Regions from separate parts of the Citroniella saccharovorans genome, predicted to be linked through region 1. Evidence: a T-box and tRNA genes for the amino acid it is inferred to sense, from the RefSeq annotation. Region 1 holds a T-box; the other holds one or more tRNA genes.
What was found. The T-box of region 1 lies ahead of ileS (isoleucine--tRNA ligase). A T-box ahead of a tRNA ligase gene usually reads a tRNA of that ligase, here a tRNA-Ile.
Positions count from the first base shown of each region.

Region 1 (10,349 bases):
GAACCACAGCACCATATTCTATTTTCCCATGGTGAGATAAAATTAGGTGTCTTATTAGATCCTTCTTGTCTTCTTTAAGCTCATATTTTTCTAAAATAATTATTCCAATTGCAATATGACCAATTAAGTCATTTTCTAAAGTGTAACCTTTACTTACTCCATCTATAGTTACATCGTAACATTTTACTTTTCCAATATCATGAAGTAAAACTCCAATAGTAAGTAAATCTCTATTTATATCTTTGTAAACATCAGCTAATGCATGAGCACTTTTAAGCATCCTATACATGTGGTAGGCTAATCCCATCTTGTAATCGTGATGAACAGTAATTGACCCAGGATAGCTTAATATTTTATTCTCATAATCAAAATATATTTGCTCCATAAATGATTTATATTCAGCGTCCTCAATTTCAGAAATTTTTTCTCTAAAATAACTTCTCATAATATCATCTTTTAATGGAGCAGTTTTAATAAATTGATCAATATTAATCGGATCATTTTCATTTATTAATCTAATTCTTAGGCCCTCATTACTTCTATTGATAATAATTTGATCTTTGTCTTTAAATCTATTTATTTTTCCCTCAATGATTACAAATGACCCATTTTCAATATTTTTTTCATTCATTTCTTCCATTGTAGTTTGCCAAGCTTTTGTATCTATCTTGGTCACTTTATCATTTAAACTAAAATTAATATAAGACTCACTATTTGATGTTGTTTTTTCTACAAGATCTGAAACTATTCCAACAAATGTAGTAAGATTGTTATTAGTCATAAATCCTCCATTATCTTTTAATATTATTAAATTACTGAATATTAAAGAGAGCTTATGCTTAAATTAAGCTCTCTTTAAATATTTATTTTCTAGTAACATCTATAGTGATTTTTTCACCATTCAAATCTTCTTCTCTGTCAAAGCTATTTTCAGAAAATTCAATCTTATCTGCTAAGACTTCATCTTTTATAGTTTCAATAAAGCTATCAATAGCTGATTTCACTTTTTCAGAAGATGAATATTCAATTTCTATCCTATCTATAACTTCAAATCCACTAGACTTACGAATGTTTTGAACTTTAGATATAAATTCTCTAGCAAAACCTTCATCGATAAGTTCCTTAGTTAATTTAGTTTCAAGAATTAGGAAAATATTATTTTCCATACTTACATCATAACCTTCTTTAGCAGAAACACGAACATCTAAGAAATCTTCAGTAAGATTAATTTTTTCTTCTCCAAGATCTAAAACAGCTTCACCTTTTCTTGTTTTTTCTAGAAGATCTTTTGAATCGCTATTATTTATTAGGTCTTGTAACTTCTTTATATTTTTCCCAAGAATTTTTCCAACTTCTTTAAAGTTTGGCTTAAGTTCAATATTCATAAATTCAGATATATTTTCTTCAAAGATAACATCTTTTACATTTAGCTCATCTTTAATAAGGTCAGTTAAATCTCCAATTTTTTCTTTGTACTTACCATCAACTATGATCTCTAGTAGAGGCTGACGAACTTTTATGCCAACTTTTTCTCTAGAGCTTCTTCCAAGAGCAACTAGGCTTCTTACTATATTCATTTTTTCTTCAAGATTCTTATTAATTAAACTTTCATTCACTTCATCAAAAAGCTCTAAATGAACTGATTTTTCTCCAGTTAAATTGTGGAAAATCTCTTCACTGATAAATGGAGTAAATGGTGCCATCATTTTTACTAGTCCTAAAAGAACTTTATAAGTTGTGTTGTAAACTGCAAGTTTATTTTTATTTAAATCTTTTTGCCAAAATCTTCTTCTATTTCTTCTTATATACCAATTTGAAATATCTTCTATTAAAAACTCTGTTAAGTCTCTAATAACTTTAGTATATTCAAATTTATCCATATCTATAAAATAAGTTTTTAAGACTGAATTATATCTAGAAAGTATCCAGTAATCAATTTCTTCAAGTTCATTTTCTTTTTCCAAAATATCATTTAATTCTAAGCCATCAGTTTCAGCATACATTTGGAAAAAATTGTAGGTATTTCTAAGTGATCTAAAGAACTTAGATTCAGCTTCTCTTAAACCATCCACATCAAACTTAGTTGGAACCCAAGGAGGAGATACATAAACTGAGTAATATCTTACTGCATCTGCCCCATATTCATCAAAAAGCTCTATAGGATTAAGAGTGTTACCTCTAGACTTAGACATCTTTTTCCCTTCCTTGTCTAGAATTAAGTCATTAACAAGTACATTTTTATATGGAGCTATACCCTTTGTTAAAACAGAAATAGCAAGTAAAGAATAAAACCATCCTCTAGTTTGATCTATACCTTCATTTATAAAATCTGCTGGATAGCTTTCTTCAAATTCTTTTTCATCTCCAAATGGCCAGTGTCTTTGAGCAAAAGGCATAGCCCCAGAGTCAAACCAAACGTCAATAACATCTTTTTCTCTTGTCATTCTGCCGCCGCACTCTTTGCAGGTAAAATGTATATCATCTACATAAGGTCTATGTAGTTCTATATCTTCAGCTACATCTTCTATAGCTCTTTCCCTAAGCTCTTTTATTGAACCAACTGATTCAGTGTGATTACACTCTTCACACTTCCAAACTGGGAATGGAGTTCCCCAATACCTAGAACGTGTAATCGCCCAGTCATTAAGATTTTCAAGCCAATTTCCAAATCTCTTTTTACCTACAAAATCTGGATACCAATTAACCTTATTATTTTCTTCAATTAATTTATCTTTATACTTAGTTACTTCAATATACCAGGAAGGTTTTGAATAATAAATTAATGGAGTTTTACATCTCCAGCAATGTGGATAATTGTGTTCAATTTTTTGTTTTCTAAATAATTTATTATTTTCCTTTAGATAGTCAATAATAGAAGGGTCGCAGTCCATAACAAACTTACCCTTCCAAGGAGTTTCTGTGAATTTACCCTCTTCATCAACTGGATTTATTATAGGTAGATTATATTTTCTAGCAACCTTATAGTCATCTTCTCCAAATGCAGCAGCTGAGTGAACAATTCCTGTACCATCTGAAATAGTAACATAATCAGCTAATGTAACATAAAAAGCTTTATCTTTAACTTCTATATAAGGAATTAACTGTTCATATTCCACATATTCAAGTTCACTACCTTTGAAACTTTCTAAAATTTCTGCTTCTTCTCCTAAAAGTTCTGAAACTTTTTCTTTTGCTAATATTAAAATTTCATCTTTGAAAATTACCCTAGAATATTCAATTTCTGGTCCAACTGAAAGAGCAATGTTACTTGGAAGAGTCCAAGGAGTTGTAGTCCAAGCTAGAAAATATTCATTTTTATCTTTAATCTTGAACTTTACATAAACAGAAGTTATTTTATCTAGCTGATAACCTTGAGCAACTTCATGGGATGCAAGTCCAGTTCCGCATCTTGGGCAGTAAGGAAGGATTTTTGCTCCCTCATACACTAAGCCCTTTTTAAACATTCCATCAAGTAAATTCCAAACACTTTCTATATAATCATTTTGAAGAGTTATATAAGGATTGTCCATATCGGCAAGAAAAGCCATTCTATCTGACATTTCTCTCCATTTTTTTTCATAAGTAAATACTGAGTCTTTACATTCCTTGTTGAATGCTTCCACTCCATATTCTTCAATTTCTTTTTTATTATGAAGGCCAAGTTTTTTTTCAACTTCAATTTCTACAGGTAGGCCATGAGTATCCCATCCCGCTTTTCTCTTAACCCTGAAGCCCTTCATAGTCTTGTATCTACAAGTAGCATCTTTTAAAGTTCTAGATATAACATGATGTATTCCTGGCTTACCATTTGCAGTTGGTGGTCCATCAAAAAAGACGTAATTATTTGCCTTGTCCCTTTCTTCAACAGAAAGATGAAGTAAATCAATGTCCTTCCAATACTTAGAGATTTCTATCTCCCTATCTCTAACAGTTTTTTTAGATAATTCTTTAAATTTCATATTTTCTCCTCTTTAATTTTAAATATAAAAAAAGTCCCTATAACAAGGGACGAAAAAAATCGCGGTACCACACCTCTTGCAGGGCATAAGCCCTACCACTTAATAAACATAACGCAGTTTAATTGCGCACATGCTTTCACATGGAGCTAAAGGGTGATCTTCAGTAAAGTAAATCTAAAAGGTTCTCAGCTAATCCTTTTCTCTGTGTAGATTTAAATTACCTACTCTTCCTCATTATTGCTTGTACTCATATTCTATAAGAATTATTATAAAATGTCAAACTATAAGCCAAGTCTTTCTTGCTCCTTGCGAAGCTTAAAAATAATCTCACTTTCATCTAAAATAACATCATCTAATGTTATAAGTGAATCTTTTTTTATAGATTTTTTCAATTTTGTATTTTTATTTATTAGACAAATTGGAAGAAGATTTTTTAATTCTTGATCTTTATGAGAAATTATTTTACCAAAAACATCTTTGGAGCCCATTCCATCAAGAAGATCTCCTCCAAGAAGATTTTTTTTAGCAACGGTAATTACATCGCTAATTTGTCCTTTTTCTGGTACAATTGTAGCCTCATTTTCAACAACTGCATCATAAATTGTAATAGGGGTTTCAAGGCTAGTTAAATGATATGGTCTATAAAGAAGATAATTTGGTCCCTCACCCATATTTAAATATTTCATTAAATCCTTCACTTCTTTTTTTTCAGAAGTAACTATTACAAAAACTCCCGGAGCCATTCCAAATGCAAAATCAACAATCTTATAATTTTCTAAAACTCCGCCCTCAGTTTTGAGACTAAACTGTTTAGAAATATTTTTTGGATCTGTTTTTATTCCATGACAGCCAATTATATCAGGAGTAAATCCTAAAGCGTTAGAAACCGCAGTAAGTTCAATCATAGTGTTAGTTCCGTCGATAAAAGAGGTTAACATTTTTGGATAAAGTCCTTTTGACACAGCTTCTTCATATACCTCATCCTCGGTTATATAATTATTTAGTGGATTATTCTTCCCCTTTCCTGCTACAAGAAGTTCAAATCCAGAACCAACTGCAAAGTCTGCTAGTTCTAAAATTGCTCCAGGCTCGTCTCCCTTTGTTCCAGTATATATTACTCCATTTTCTCTAGCCATTTTGTAAAGTATTGGTCCAACTACAGCATCAGTTTCTACATTGAGCATAATAATATGTTTTTTATTATTAATTGCATCAAATGCTAGTTTTGCACCAAAGGGAGGATTACCTGTAGCATCAACAAAAGCGTCAATTTTTTCAAGTTCAAGTCCAATAGAATAATCTTCACTTACAATAAATTTATCTTTTTCTAAAGCTTCTAAAGCCTTGGATTTTGAATTTGTAAATATAATATTTTCACTACTTACTCCAGCTGCTATAAGAGCATCTATAGCCTTTTGAGGTTTTTCATCTACACAAATTGAAGGTCTCATTCCAGAAATTGTAGCCATTTGATTAATAAGACCCCTGCCCATTTTCCCAATTCCTACAAGTTCTACTCTTATCTTTTTCCCGCTTTTATTTAATTCTTCTAACTTTCTTTTCATTCTAAACATTATTTTCACTCTCCTAAAATAGCTTTTGCTGCCTTTAGTCCACTAGAAAATGCAAAGTGTAGATTAAATCCTCCACAGTCTCCGTCAATATCTAAAACTTCACCAACAAAATATAAATTTTTAATAATTTTTGACTCATAAGTTTTTGGATTAATTTCTCTTGTATCAACCCCACCTCTTGTAACCTGAGCCTTATCAAAATCCTTATATCCTTTTATTTTTAATTTAAAATTTTTAAGTCTATCAATAATACTTTTAATCTCTTCGATTGAAAAAGTATTGGTATATCTTTTTAGAAAATCCTCATCAAATAAAGCATCTACTAAACTTATTTTTATTTTAGATGCCAAATTAGTCCTTAGTGTAAATTTTACTTCTTTATAAAATTCATAAGAAAATAAATTTAAGCATTCCTCAAAGCTAAATTCACTTAAAAAGTCTATAGAAAAATAGGCATCTTTATTTGAATTTAAAATATCTAGTGCATAAGAAGAAAGCTGAAGGACAGCTGGTCCAGAAATTCCATAATCTGTAAAAAGTATTTCGTCATAATAAGACTTAAGCTTTTTATCATTTTCAAAAAGAGATAAATTAGAGAAAAATCTAGTTCCCTTAACTTTTTTGAAAAAATCTCCAAAAAGACTAATTCTACAAATTGCTGGAGAAAATTTTGTTAGCCTATGACCAAGTTTATCTATAATGGCAAACATTGATCCATCGCTACCTAAATTCTTATAAGTTTTTCCACCACTTGCTATAATTAAAATATCTGGTAAAAATGTTCTTTTATCTGTAACTACTTCAAATGAATCATGGTATTTTATATCTAAAACTTTTTCCTCCAAATATAGATTTATATTTTTTCTTTTGATTTCTGCTTCAAAGAAATTTGTAAAAGTTCTAGACTCTAAAGTTCTTGGATAGCATCTACCATCTTCTTTTCTAATCGTCAATATTCCATTTTCCCCAAAAAAATTAATAAGATCATCTGGACTATACTCTGCAAGAGTCGAATAAATAAATCTATTATTTTCTCCATGATATCTTTCAGGACTCATATTTAAATTAGTAAAATTACAAGTTCCTGATCCAGTTGTAAGTAACTTTTTCCCAATCTTGCTATTTTGATCTATTATACTAACTTTAAATTTTTCTCCAGCCAAGCTATTACTCAAAATTAATCCACTTGGTCCAGCTCCAATTACTACTACTTCCTTCATACTCTCTCCTAATTATCTATTCTTTATTAATTCTACCATAAAATTAATCAAAATAAAAGCTTTTTTTATTGATTTGCAATATATATTTTTTGAATAGTGGCAAACCATTTTAATATATTTGAAATATTGATATAATAGATAAAAGAAAATAAAATTATGGAGATGAAAAATGTTAATAAAAGACTTATTTGATGGACTTGAAATAATTGACAGGAAAAATGAAAATTTGGAACTTGATATAAAAGGTATTGCCTATGATTCTAGAAAAGTAAAAGAAGGATACTTATTTGTAGCTATAGAAGGTTTAGATCTTGATGGACATGACTTTATTGATTCTGCAATTAATAATGGAGCAGTAGCCCTACTAGTTACTAAGGATATAAATAAAAATCTTCCAACTTATAAAACAGAAAATAATAGAAAAGCACTTGCAATAATAAGTGGTAATTTTTTTAAACATCCATCTAAAGACATGGAAATAATTGGGATAACAGCTTCAAATGGAAAAACTTCTACTTCTATGATGCTAAAGTCTATTCTTGATTTAAAAAAAGAAACTGGACTAATTGGAACTATAAAATATAAAATAAAGGGAAAAGAAATTGCATCAAAGTTAACTACTCCTGAGTCGCTTGAACTTCAAGCTTTATTTGAAGAGATGAAAGAAGCTGGTTTAAATACCGTTATCATGGAAGTATCTTCAATAGCACAGGAAATGTTTAGGACTTATGGAACTAAATTTAAAGTTGTATGTATGAATAACATTACTAGAGAACATATTGATCAGCATGGATCTTTTGAAAAATATTTTTCTGAAAAGAAAAAGCTCATTACAAATGCTGATAAAGATACTTATGTTATATTAAATATTAATGATAAATATGTAAAAACACTAGTTAATGAAACAAAAGGTATTCTTGTAACTTACTCTGACATTTATGATCCAGCTGCTGATATATATGCAAGTGATATTGATCTTTCTAGCGGTTTTGCAAAATTTAATTTAAACATTAAGAATTTAAAATTTGAAGATAAAGTATATAAAGATATAGTAAAACAAGTTAAGCTTTCAGTTTTCGGCTACCACTCAATAGTTAATGCCCTTTCAGCTATCTCAATGGCTCTTTGTTTAAATATAGATCTTGATACTATTATAAAAGGTATTGAGTCTTATATGGGAATTGAGAGAAGATTTCAACTTGTCTACAATAGAGAATTTATGGTCCTTGATGACCATTTTGCAAATATAGGAAATATTAATATGACCCTTGCTTCATTAGAAATGATGAAATATAAAAATTTATATATGGTCTATGCAATTCGAGGAAATAGAGGGGTAACTGTCAATGAAGAAAATGTAAATACTATTATTAAATGGAAGGATAAAATTCATTTTGATAAAATAATTGCCAGTCTTTCAAGAGATACTACTAAGAAACATGACTATGTATCAGATGCTGAACTTGAAATTTTTGAAAGAAAGATGGAAGAAGCTGGTATGGAATATGATCTTAGAGAAAATTTAAGAGATGCTCTTGATGATGTTTTAAAAATTGCTGGTGAAGGTGACCTTATTCTCCTAGCAGGTTGTCAGGGAATTGACCACGGAGCAAGATTTTTATTAGAAGAAATATACAAAAGAGATGGCTCAAAAGATGAAAGTATTCTTGAACCTATTAAAAATAGGATTTGCGGTTGGGACTAACCTCTTATTTCATAAATAAATAATTATTTCAAATAAAAAAGCTACCTTTTTACTGGTAGCTTATCTAAAGAATGGCGCCTTGTACAATTTGGGAGGATGAACAAATGCTTTCCATTCATTTGATCTATTATTATTATACCCAAAATCACTATAAAATTAGTTACAATATTATTACAATCGTCTAACAATTCTGTAATATTTTATATTTGTTTGAATTTTTTAAAATAGGGTACAAATATAAGTGAGTGATTAATTCAATAATTAAGGAGTGATTTTTTAATGGAAAATTTAATCTTATATTACAAGCCAACTTGCCCTTACTGCAAAAAAGTTCAAAGATTCATGGGCAAAAATGGAATTGATATTGAAATGAGAAATATAGATGAAAATGAGTCGATAAAGAATGAGCTTATTGAAAAGGGCGGTAAAAATCAAGTTCCTTGCCTATTAATTGAAGGTAAGGCAATGTATGAATCTAGTGATATTATAGATTATTTAAAAGAAAATCTAGTTAAATAAATAAGATATTTTAAAGATGGTATTTTACCATCTTTTTTTATTTGTTCTGTTATAATATCTATTAGAGGTATGATATATGTATATAGAAAAATTTATAAAAAATGATAAAAATTTAAATAAACTTGAAAGTTATTTTAAAAGTTATAATCTTGACTTAGACTCTTTTGATAAGCTTTACCTAGCCTATGAAGATGAAAAAATAATAGCTAGTGCTGGTTATTATAAAAATACTTTAAAACTTTTTACAGCAGACAGTAACTATTCTTATCTTAACCTTTTTGATAAGCTTTTAAGTATTCTTATAAAAGATATGCAAAAATTAAATTATAAAAATATTTTTGTATTTACAAAAAAAGCTTATGAGGATATGTTTAAGTCTTTTAATTTTATTAAACTAGCTAGTGCAGAAAAGTCTACTCTACTTGTTAGAACTGAAGTAGAAGTTGAAAGTCAAATTAAAAACATGGCTGATTTTAATAATCCTCCCTATAGTTCAATTGTTATGAATGCAAATCCTTTTACAAATGGACACGAATATTTAGTTAAAAAAGCTCTTGAAAATTCAGATAGGCTTATAGTTTTTTTAGTAGAAAATGATGAGTCTTACTTCCCATTTGCTTTAAGGAAAAAAATTGCGCTTGCAAATTTAAAAAAATATAAAAATGTATATCTTGTAGATTCAGGAGATTTTATTATTTCAAGCTCTACTTTCCCATCCTATTTTCTAAAAGAAAAAAATCTTATAAATAAGGATCATGCTATAATCGATAGTAAAATTTTTAGAGATTACTTTGTTGATTCAATTGGAATTAACGCTAGGTATTTGGGAGAGGAACCAATAGATCCTTCAACTAAAATATATAATGAAACTCTAAAAAGTATTTTAGGGGAAAAAATTAAGGTTGAAATAATTCCAAGACTTGAAAATAATAGAGGACTTATATCAGCTTCAACGGTTAGACTTCTTTATAAAAATGCAAAATTTGATGAAATGAAAGATTATCTTTCGGATATTACGATAGATATATTGCGAGAGTATAGAAATGAACATTTTAGACCTTAGAGAAAAAAGATATAACTTATACAAAAAAATTGGCAAGAATATTCTTTCAATAAAGGCAAATGTAATGGGAGAAGAAAAAAGAAATCTCTATTCAAATTATGTATCATATATCTTCTATAATGAATTAAAAGATAATTTTAAAAGACCAATTATAGAGTTTGATAGTGAGGGATTAATTTTTATATTTGAAATAGATGATAAGACGCATCTCCTAGACCTTAAAAAAAACTTTAGTTGACTTAGAAGAAAATCATCCACTTGGTAGGCTTTCAGACCTAGATATTATAAGTAAAGATCTTAGAGAAATAT
Region 1 covers NZ_JAYKOT010000003.1:305,146-315,494, reverse strand. The annotation lists gene VLK81_RS04030 (HD domain-containing protein) at 1-781, opposite strand, end outside; gene ileS (isoleucine--tRNA ligase) at 864-3,959, opposite strand; T-box leader at 4,002-4,206, opposite strand; gene VLK81_RS04020 (NAD(P)H-dependent oxidoreductase) at 4,241-5,533, opposite strand; gene VLK81_RS04015 (BaiN/RdsA family NAD(P)/FAD-dependent oxidoreductase) at 5,539-6,753, opposite strand; gene VLK81_RS04010 (Mur ligase family protein) at 6,923-8,458, shown strand; gene VLK81_RS04005 (glutaredoxin family protein) at 8,738-8,977, shown strand; gene VLK81_RS04000 (hypothetical protein) at 9,054-10,040, shown strand; gene VLK81_RS03995 (hypothetical protein) at 10,021-10,278, shown strand; partial or broken gene VLK81_RS03990 (citrate lyase holo-[acyl-carrier protein] synthase) at 10,319-10,349, shown strand, end outside.

Region 2 (10,349 bases), 850 kb from region 1:
GCCCGTCACACCATGGGAGTTAGAAATACCCGAAGTCACTGAGCTTCACGGCAGGTGCCGAAGGTAGGGCTAATGACTGGGGTGAAGTCGTAACAAGGTAGCCGTATCGGAAGGTGCGGCTGGATCACCTCCTTTCTAAGGATGTATGTGTTCCGTCAAAGTACTTCTATTAATTGAAAAAATTCAAAATGATTTAATTCTTATTTTTTTGAGTTTAATCTCCATTATTTATTATTTGGGGGTGTAGCTCAGTTGGGAGAGCACCTGCCTTGCAAGCAGGGGGTCAGGAGTTCGAATCTCCTCATCTCCACCATTCGTAAGTTAAGGATGGAAATCAAAAAAATACCGAACCATAAAAACTAAATATAAACCAATAGAACGAGAGATATAAGTAAAGAAACTTCAAACAAAGAAGAGAAAATAGAATTAAAGTGATAGATATTTCCGGTCAAGAAACAAAGAGCATAAGGCGGATGCCTTGGCACTAGGAGGCGAAGAAGGACGCGATAAGCTGCGAAAAGCTGTGGGTAGTAGCAAATATACGATAAACCACAGATATCCGAATGGGGAAACCCACTTGAACAAACTTCAAGTACCGTAAAGTGAACAAAATAGCTTTACAGGAGCTAAACCGGGCGAACTGAAACATCTAAGTAGCCCGAGGAAAAGAAAGAAACATCGATTCCCTAAGTAGCGGCGAGCGAACGGGGAAGAGCCCAGCTAAGAGAAGCGTAAATCTAGACGAAGCTTTTGGGAAGAAGCACCAAAGAAAGTAACAGTCTTGTAGTCGAAAGAGTAAAGTGGACTTAGCAAACGAGTAGCGCACGACACGAGGAATCATGCGTGAACATGGGAGGACCATCTCCTAAGGCTAAATACTACCTAGTGACCGATAGAGAACAAGTACCGTGAGGGAAAGGTGAAAAGAACCCCGGAGGGGAGTGAAATAGAACCTGAAACCTTATGCTTACAAGCAGACAGAGGAGCATAAGCTCTGATGTCGTACTTTTTGTAGAACGGGCCAGCGAGTTACGCTATGCAGCAAGATTAAGTAATTAAGTTACGAAGTCGTAGGGAAACCGAGTCTTAATAGGGCGAATAAGTTGCATGGTGTAGACCCGAAACCAGGTGATCTATCCATGGGCAGAGTGAAGGTGAAGTAAAATTCTCTGGAGGCTCGAACCGGGTAACGTTTAAAAGTTATCGGATGACTTGTGGATAGGGGTGAAAAGCCAATCGAACCTGGAGATAGCTGGTTCTCCTCGAAATAGCTTTAGGGCTAGCCTTATTTTAAGTATACAGGGGGTAGAGCACTGAATGGCTAAGGGGCGTTAGACGTTACCAAAGCCTATCAAACTCCGAATACCTGATATATATAAATAGGAGTCAGACTATGTGGGATAAGCTTCATAGTCAAAAGGGAAAGAACCCAGATCAACAGCTAAGGTCCCTAAATATGGATTAAGTGGAAAAGGATGTAATACTACTCAGACAACCAGGATGTTGGCTTAGAAGCAGCCATACATTCAAAGAGTGCGTAATAGCTCACTGGTCAAGTGGTAATGCGCCGAAGATACACGGGGCTAAAATCCATTACCGAAGCTTTGGGATTAGGTAACTAATCGGTAGAGGAGCAATGTATAGAGGAAGAAGATAAGTCGTAAGGCAAATTGGACCCTATACAAGAGAGAATGCTGGCATGAGTAGCGAAAAAGGTGAGTGAGAATCTCACCCGTCGAAAGCCCAAGGTTTCCTGAGCAAGGCTCGTCCACTCAGGGTAAGTCGGGGCCTAAGCCGAGGCTGAAAAGCGTAGGCGATGGACAACTGGTTGAAATTCCAGTACCAATTACAAGCGTTAGAGAGAAGTGTTGACGCAGAAGGATATACTAAGCGTACGGAAGGAAGAGTACGTTCAAGCAAGTAGGTAGGCACTGTAGGCAAATCCGCAGAGCTAAAAATACCGAGATGTGATGAGGAGCGAAAAATAAGTAGTGAAGTAGTAGATTCCAGGCTGCCAAGAAAAGGCACTATCGAGTAAGTAATTGCCCGTACCGCAAACCGACACAGGTAGGCGAGGAGAGAATCCTAAGACGCGCGGAAGAACCATTGTTAAGGAACTCGGCAAAATAATCCCGTAACTTAGGGAGAAGGGATGCCGAAGATTGTATAGAATTTACTTTAAAAGCAAAATTCGGCCTAAGAGAATAGGCCCAAGCGACTGTTTACCAAAAACACAAGTATCTGCTAAATCGAAAGATGAAGTATAGGTGCTGACACCTGCCCGGTGCTGGAAGGTTAAGGGGAAGAGTTAGCCGCAAGGCGAAGCTTAGAACTTAAGCCCCAGTAAACGGCGGCCGTAACTATAACGGTCCTAAGGTAGCGAAATTCCTTGTCGGGTAAGTTCCGACCCGCACGAAAGGTGTAACGATTTGGGCACTGTCTCAACAATGGATCCGGTGAAATTGTAGTATGCGTGAAGATGCGCATTACCCACGACAGGACGGAAAGACCCCGTAGAGCTTTACTGCAGGCTGATATTGGATTTAGGAGTTAAATGTACAGGATAAGTGGGAGACAAAGAAACTAGGGCGTCAGTTTTAGTGGAGTCACCCTTGGGATACCACTCTTTTAACTTTTGAATTCTAACCTGGTGCCATGAATCTGGTACAGGGACACTGTCAGTTGGGCAGTTTGACTGGGGCGGTCGCCTCCTAAAGAGTAACGGAGGCGTTCAAAGGTCTGCTCAGAATGGTTGGAAATCATTCAAAGAGTACAAAGGCAAAAGCAGGCTTAACTGTGACACCAACAAGTGGAACAGAGACGAAAGTCGGACTTAGTGATCCGGTGGTACCGCATGGAAGGGCCATCGCTCAACGGATAAAAGCTACCTCGGGGATAACAGGCTTATACCCCCCAAGAGTCCACATCGACGGGGGTGTTTGGCACCTCGATGTCGGCTCGTCTCATCCTGGGGCTGGAGTATGTCCCAAGGGTTGGGCTGTTCGCCCATTAAAGAGGCACGCGAGCTGGGTTCAGAACGTCGTGAGACAGTTCGGTCCCTATCCGTCGTGGGCGTAAGAAATTTGAGAGGAGCTGTCCTTAGTACGAGAGGACCGGGATGGACAAACCTCTGGTGTATGGGTTGTTCCGCCAGGAGCAGAGCCCAATAGCTACGTTTGGAAAGGATAAGTGCTGAAAGCATCTAAGCACGAAGCCCCCCTCAAGATGATATTTCTTTAAGAATCCAGACAGAAAATCTGGTAGATAGGTCAGAGGTGTAAGAATAGTAATATTTTCAGCTAACTGATACTAATAATTCGAATCCTTGACCGGATATATGTATTACTTTAAGTAATACTTAAATCTTAAGTTTTAAGGTTTATATGTATGGCGCTAATAGCAGGAGGGATACACCTGTTCCCATCTCGAACACAGAAGTTAAGTCTCCGAGCGGTGATGGTACTAGTTTGGAAACGAACTGGGAGAGTAGCACGGTGCCAGACAGGAGAAGAATTTTTCTTCTCCTTGATATAATCCTAGGTAGCTCAATGGTGGAGCACTCGGCTGTTAACCGATAGGCTGTGGGTTCGAATCCCACCCTGGGAGCCATTTTAGCCGGGGTGGCGGAACTGGCAGACGCACAGGACTTAAAATCCTGCGGTGGTCAAACACCGTATCGGTTCGATTCCGATTCTCGGCACCATTATTATCGCGGGATGGAGCAGTTTGGTAGCTCGTCGGGCTCATAACCCGGAGGTCGTAGGTTCAAATCCTGCTCCCGCAACCATAAAAATTATTATAATATTAAAAACTATATTTATTTTCTGGCCTGGTAGTTCAGTTGGTTAGAATGCCAGCCTGTCACGCTGGAGGTCGTCGGTTCGAGCCCGATCCAGGTCGCCATTTTATTATTATAGTTAATTATTATTTATAATAGTTATTATATTAATAATTCATTAATTGTATTTTGTTACTATTAGTGATTTGTAAATTTATATTAAGGCCCTATGGTCAAGCGGTTAAGACATCGCCCTTTCACGGCGGTATCCCGGGTTCGAATCCCGGTAGGGTCACCATCGGAAGTTTGAGGTTAAATACATCGAGCTTCTGCGGGCGCATAGCTCAGTTGGGAGAGCATCTGCCTTACAAGCAGGGGGTCATAGGTTCGAGCCCTATTGCGCCCACCATTTATAATTAAATAATGAAAGTCTTTATGCTGGTGTAGCTCAATTGGTAGAGCAACTGACTTGTAATCAGTAGGTTAGGGGTTCAAGTCCTCCCACCAGCTCCATTTTTGGAGGAGTTCCCGAGTTGGCCAAAGGGGACGGACTGTAAATCCGTTAGCTACGCTTTCAGTGGTTCGAATCCACTCTCCTCCACCAATTTGATTTTCTCTTTGGGATTTATTATGGATTTATACACGCTGATTTTATAGGCGGGTGTAGCTCAGTGGTAGAGCCCCAGCCTTCCAAGCTGGTTGCGAGGGTTCGATTCCCTTCACCCGCTCCATCTGCACCTATAGCTCAGCTGGATAGAGCAACGGACTTCTAATCCGTGTGTCAGAGGTTCGAATCCTCTTAGGTGCGCCACATTGGGGTGTAGCCAAGTCGGTAAGGCACCAGACTTTGACTCTGGCATTCCACAGGTTCGAGTCCTGTCACCCCAACCAATTTTTATGACCCATTAGCTCAGTCGGCAGAGCACTTGACTTTTAATCAAGGTGTCCCGCGTTCGAATCGCGGATGGGTCACCAATTTTTATTTTATAATATTTTAAATGGAGAGGTACCGAAGTGGTCATAACGGGGCGGTCTTGAAAACCGTTAGGGCGCAAGCCCACGTGGGTTCGAATCCCACCCTCTCCGCCATTCAAATTGGGAGAAGTACTCAAGTGGCTGAAGAGGCTCCCCTGCTAAGGGAGTAGATCTCGAATAGGGATGCGAGGGTTCAAATCCCTCCTTCTCCGCCATAAGGCTGAGTAGGAAAATTTACTTATGCCCAGATAGCTCAGTCGGTAGAGCAGAGGACTGAAAATCCTCGTGTCGCTGGTTCGATTCCGGCTCTGGGCACCATTTGACAATCTGGTAGAGGGGTATAGTTCAGTGGTAGAACGTCGGTCTCCAAAACCGAATGTCGTGGGTTCAAATCCTGCTACCCCTGCCACATACTTTATTAATATATTTTGGACCTGTAGCTCAGCTGGTTAGAGCGCACGCCTGATAAGCGTGAGGTCGGTGGTTCGAGTCCACCCAGGTCCACCATAAATTTCTTATGGGCCTTTAGCTCAGTTGGTTAGAGCGCCCGGCTCATAACCGGTAGGTCCTGGGTTCGAGTCCCCGAAGGCCCACCATAAGTATTTATTAATACAAGTCTTTTGTATGAACGTGCTATTTGCACGTTTTTTTTGTTTTACTATAAAATTATTTTATTATGGATTATAATAAAGGTGAAATTTTTTTTATTTGAAATATTATTAATTTATTTTATTAAGGAGTATATATGATTTTATATTTTTCAGGAACAGGTAATAGTGAATTTTTGGCAGAAGAATTAGGGAAGATTTTAGAGGATAGTATTTTAAACCTTTTTGATTTTATTAAAGAAAATAGAATAACTGATTTTTATTCTGATAAGCCTTTTATTTTAATTGCTCCTACATATAGTTGGAGACTTCCAAGATTCATATCGAATTATCTAGGTAAGTGTAAATTCTCTGGTTCATCTGATATATATGTAATTCTAAATTTTGGAGATTCATTTGGAAATGCAGAAATATATTTAAAAAAAGATATAGAAAAATTAGGTCTAAATTTTAGGGGATTATATGGGATCAAGATGCCTGAAAACTATCTTATGCTTTTTGATTTAGATAATGATGAGAAAAATAGGGAGATTGTTTTAAAATCTAAAGATAAGTTAAATAAAATAAGTGAATATATAAAAAATAATGAGGATTTTCCAAAGAATAATAGCGGTTTTATTGGAAAATTTGAGTCAGGCTTAATAAACCCACTATTTTTTAAATTTATAGTTAAGGATAAGAAATTTTATTATAGTAAAAAATGCATTAAGTGTGGACTTTGCGAGAAGGTATGTGTATTAAATAATATCAGCTATGAAAATGGTTATCCAAAATGGAATGGAAACTGTACTCATTGTGCAGCTTGTATATGCAAGTGTCCAGCTTCAGCAATTGAATATGGAAATAAGACTTTAGGTAAAAAGAGATATCTATTAAAAAATTTATTTAATAAGTAATTAAATATTTTTCTTTTTGAGATAGAAAATTAATTATATAAAGTCTCAAATTAGATTTTTGAATATTCTTTATTTTAAGTAATCTAAAGATATTAGATATTGTTTTTATATTATTGAGGATGGTGTTAATTTACGAGTAAGAATTATACTAAAATTCTTTTTAAAGAAGAATTTTAAATCTATTAAACAAGAAAGATTTGCTAAATATAGCCTTTCTTGAAGCTTATATATCAAGATATGATTTAAGATATTTACTAAATGGTATAATTGCTTTATCTGATGGAGAAAAACCTTATCTTCCACTTAATCCATTATTAAAGATGAAGCTTGAAAAACTTATTAAGGGTACAGATATAGAAGAAATGCTTAAAGAATTCAATATTATTTAATCTTTTTAATTATTTAATTTAAATTAAAATAGAGACAATTTATTATTGTCCCTCAGAGTGTAGACAAAATCCAAAAACGCTTTTCCGACTGCAGAAACCCAAAAATTCTAAATCTCATAATCCTGTAAATCGCAAACTCACTAACGCTCAAACAGTTTGGTTTACGGGCGGATTATTTCAATTTAAATTTCTTACAATTTCTTTCGTATAAAGCGCTACCTTTTGGATTTTGCTACTTTGTCAACAACTTGAGTGGCAATGTATTATTGTCCCTATTTTTTATCTATAAATATAATTTCGTGAAGAAAAAATAATAGCGAATATTACCTATAAAACTCTATAACTAAGACAATTTATTTTAAAAAAATCAAATATATAAGTTATTAATAGGGAGTATAGCTTAACATAAAGATATAGAAAACTAAACTCCCTTAAATATTAAAGTAATCTTGATTAATATAAATTTAAGTATTAAAAAATTTAATTTATATTGTCTTTTTCAGAAGAATTTTCTTCTATGTGAAATCTAGTGTAGAAGGATGATTTTGTTGGCAAACATTTCTTTTTTAACTTCCTTTCTACCCCCTCTTTTATAAGAGTATAGATCATTACAAAAACAGGTATTCCTAAAAGCATTCCAACAAAACCAAATAGTGCATTTCCTATTAATATTGAAAAAATAATCCAAAAAGCAGAAACTCCAAGTGAGTCGCCATGAATTCTTGGAGAGATCAGATTTCCATTAACTTGTTGAACCACAAGAACTGCTATTAAGAACCATAGAGCTTTTATTGGACTTTGAAAAAGTATAATAATAGCTGATGGTATAGTTCCTAGCCAAGGTCCAATCCAAGGAATCATATTAGTAAAACCAAGAATTGTAGCTAATATTCCAGGATATTCTACTTTCATTATATTTAAAACTATAAAAAACGAAATACCTACTATAAGTGACACAAATCCTTGAGCAAAAATAAATTTCTTCATGATATCGTTCATTCTACTAGCTAGGTTAAAAAAAGAATTTGATTTTTCTACTGAAAATATAGAGTAAAAAATCATTTTAATTTGGGCTTTAAATTTATCTTTTTCAATTAATACATAGATAGAAATTATTATTGATATAATAATTGTCGTAATGGAAGATAATAAACTCGTTATTATACCTCCAAGCCTTGGAATTATAGAGGTAAAAATATTATCTAGGTTCATTGTAAAGTCATTAACTTTTTTTGTAATATTTGTATAGATAGATCTATCAATATTTAGCTTATCAGTTGTTTCATATAGCCAGTTTGTAGCAGTATTTGCATAGCTTGGTAAGTCTTTTATAAGTTTTGAGATTGAGTTTATAGTTTTTGGAATAAAAACTACAACCAAGGCTACAAAAATTACAATTATAAGTACATAAGTGAAGAGAATTGAAATAGATCTTGAGGACATAAATTTTTTTTCTCTAAAAAGCGGAATATGAGAAAATAATTTCCTTTCAAAAAGATTTGTTAATAGATTTAAAAAATATGCCAAGGCAAATCCTATTATAACAGGGCTTAAAACAGTTTTTAGTAGATTAAAAAAATCTAAAAACTTTTGGTAGTTTTTTACTAATTCTGAAAATATTATTGCTGCAGCAAGCACTATAAAAGCGTAAATAGCTATAGTTGTGTATTTTTTTTCTGGAATAAATTTCATTTTGCACCCACTTTATTTAGCTAGATTTAAGAAATTATTAATCTGTAAAATTTCTTTATTATATATTGTTTCAAAAGTATTATTTAAATTATCAAAATCATCGAAAATTATTGGCAGATAAGAATTTTTAATAAGTATAAAATTCATAAATAAAATAGATAATATTTTGTTTAAATTATATAGAGATTTCATATTATATATATTTTCTAAAACAAAAGCTGCAAGCTCTATAGGCTTTAATTTTGATTTTTGATCATAGTATAAATTTAAAAAGTTTTCAAAATCGAGTTTTCTCTTTTGCTTATTCATAAATAGTTCAGCCTCTGTATTTTTAGGTGCGTTTGAATTGAAAAATATATCATCATTATCGTAAAAGCTTAAAGTTTCTACAATTTTTTCTACTAGTGGGAAAGATATATCAAAATTTAAATTTTCTAAAAGAAATTCATAAGCTTTATTAATATTAAACACCTCAAATAGGTTAAAAATATTATTAGAAATAACAGACTCTTTATAAATAATTATTCTCTTAATTTCGTCTTTGTTTAACATGTTTTGATTTTGTTTTAAAGTTAGTGAAAGTTCAACCTTGAAAGAATTGCTAAAATCAATTCTCTTATCTATATCTATTTTTTCCTTTTCTAATTGTAAATCTTTTTTTAGTAAGTTTAAATCCATATTTTTGTCTCCTATTTGTTTAATCATTACTATTATATAACATTTTATAAAGAAGTTGTAATTTTATAATTGAAAATAAAATCAATAGGCTATTTATCATGATTATAATACTTTATTTCTTTTTTTGAATAAATTTCAAATAATTTATAATTTATTTAAATATGTTCAAGATTGAACTTGTTTTTTTAAATAATATATGCTACACTTAAATTAGCCTAAGAAATTAGGCTTTTTTTAAAATATTAAAAGTCAAAGAAAGTCAATATAAAAATTATTATGTAGGAGGAAAAATGAGCGGTTTATCTAATAGTATAGAAAATTTTTTAAAGGAACTTTTAAAAGAAGAAGGGGGTCTTATTGAATTTGGTAGAAATGATCTTGCAATTAGGTTTGACTGTGCTCCTTCTCAAATAAACTATGTACTAAAAACTAGGTTCACACCAGCCCAAGGATATTTTATTGAAAGTAGAAGAGGCGGTAGCGGATATATAAAAATAATTAAAGCTGATATTGATGAAGATACTGTTTTTAAAGATCTTTTAGATAAAAGTATAGGAGATAGAATTACAAAAAACAAGGCCCAGGATATAATTAAGGAGCTATATAATGATGAGCTAATAAGTAAAAATGAAGCTCTTCTTATGATCCATGCTACTGAAGACTATGCTCTTTCTAATGTATCTATGGATTTGAAGAATTATGTTAGATCAGATATTCTAAAAAATATGCTTTTAGTCTTTTTAAGGTAGGTGATTTTTTTGAAGTGTGATAAGTGCGGGAAAGATGCCAATATTGAAATTTTCTTAAAGGCAGATGGTATTGAAGAAAAACTTAATCTATGTTTTAATTGCTACTCTAATATGCTGAGTGAAAATCTTTCAAATACTGGGGAATTTAATCCTAACTATATGAAAGATTTAGCAAAAAGTATTTTTAATGCTATTTTGGATGAAGAAAAAAATCTTCAAGACAAGACTTGCCAAAATTGTGGATTAACTTTAAAAGATTTTTATAAAAATAAAAAGCTTGGCTGTAGTTCTTGTTATGAAGCTTTTCGAGATGAGATTTTAAAGTATTTATCTAAAGATAGTAAAACTTTAGAAAATAAATCTTATTTTAATCATAAAAACAATAACTTAGATGAAAAAATGAGTTTATTAGATTCAGAAAATTCAAATTCTAGTAGTATAAATGAAAAAGATTTATTAATTAGGCAAAAGAAGCTAGAGCTTGAAGCTGCAATAAAGGATGAGTATTATGAAAAAGCAGCTTACCTTAGAGATGAGATTAAGGCTCTAAAAGAGGAGGGTGAAAAATTAGATGGGAAAAGAGA
Region 2 covers NZ_JAYKOT010000003.1:1,157,409-1,167,757, reverse strand. The annotation lists rRNA gene VLK81_RS08275 (16S ribosomal RNA) at 1-135, shown strand, start outside; tRNA gene VLK81_RS08270 (tRNA-Ala) at 238-313, shown strand; rRNA gene VLK81_RS08265 (23S ribosomal RNA) at 447-3,333, shown strand; rRNA gene rrf (5S ribosomal RNA) at 3,387-3,503, shown strand; tRNA gene VLK81_RS08255 (tRNA-Asn) at 3,535-3,609, shown strand; tRNA gene VLK81_RS08250 (tRNA-Leu) at 3,615-3,703, shown strand; tRNA gene VLK81_RS08245 (tRNA-Met) at 3,711-3,787, shown strand; tRNA gene VLK81_RS08240 (tRNA-Asp) at 3,827-3,903, shown strand; tRNA gene VLK81_RS08235 (tRNA-Glu) at 4,002-4,076, shown strand; tRNA gene VLK81_RS08230 (tRNA-Val) at 4,112-4,187, shown strand; tRNA gene VLK81_RS08225 (tRNA-Thr) at 4,216-4,291, shown strand; tRNA gene VLK81_RS08220 (tRNA-Tyr) at 4,297-4,382, shown strand; tRNA gene VLK81_RS08215 (tRNA-Gly) at 4,436-4,509, shown strand; tRNA gene VLK81_RS08210 (tRNA-Arg) at 4,513-4,589, shown strand; tRNA gene VLK81_RS08205 (tRNA-Gln) at 4,593-4,669, shown strand; tRNA gene VLK81_RS08200 (tRNA-Lys) at 4,678-4,753, shown strand; tRNA gene VLK81_RS08195 (tRNA-Ser) at 4,779-4,867, shown strand; tRNA gene VLK81_RS08190 (tRNA-Ser) at 4,877-4,968, shown strand; tRNA gene VLK81_RS08185 (tRNA-Phe) at 4,996-5,071, shown strand; tRNA gene VLK81_RS08180 (tRNA-Trp) at 5,088-5,162, shown strand; tRNA gene VLK81_RS08175 (tRNA-Ile) at 5,184-5,260, shown strand; tRNA gene VLK81_RS08170 (tRNA-Ile) at 5,273-5,349, shown strand; gene VLK81_RS08165 (EFR1 family ferrodoxin) at 5,499-6,257, shown strand; gene VLK81_RS08160 (hypothetical protein) at 6,455-6,646, shown strand; gene VLK81_RS08155 (AI-2E family transporter) at 7,127-8,338, opposite strand; gene VLK81_RS08150 (hypothetical protein) at 8,351-9,016, opposite strand; gene VLK81_RS08145 (CtsR family transcriptional regulator) at 9,307-9,765, shown strand; gene VLK81_RS08140 (UvrB/UvrC motif-containing protein) at 9,775-10,349, shown strand, end outside; gene VLK81_RS08135 (hypothetical protein) at 10,337-10,349, shown strand, end outside.
Region 2: it has a tRNA-Ile gene. The T-box ahead of ileS (isoleucine--tRNA ligase) is inferred to sense a tRNA for this amino acid. The anticodon was not compared.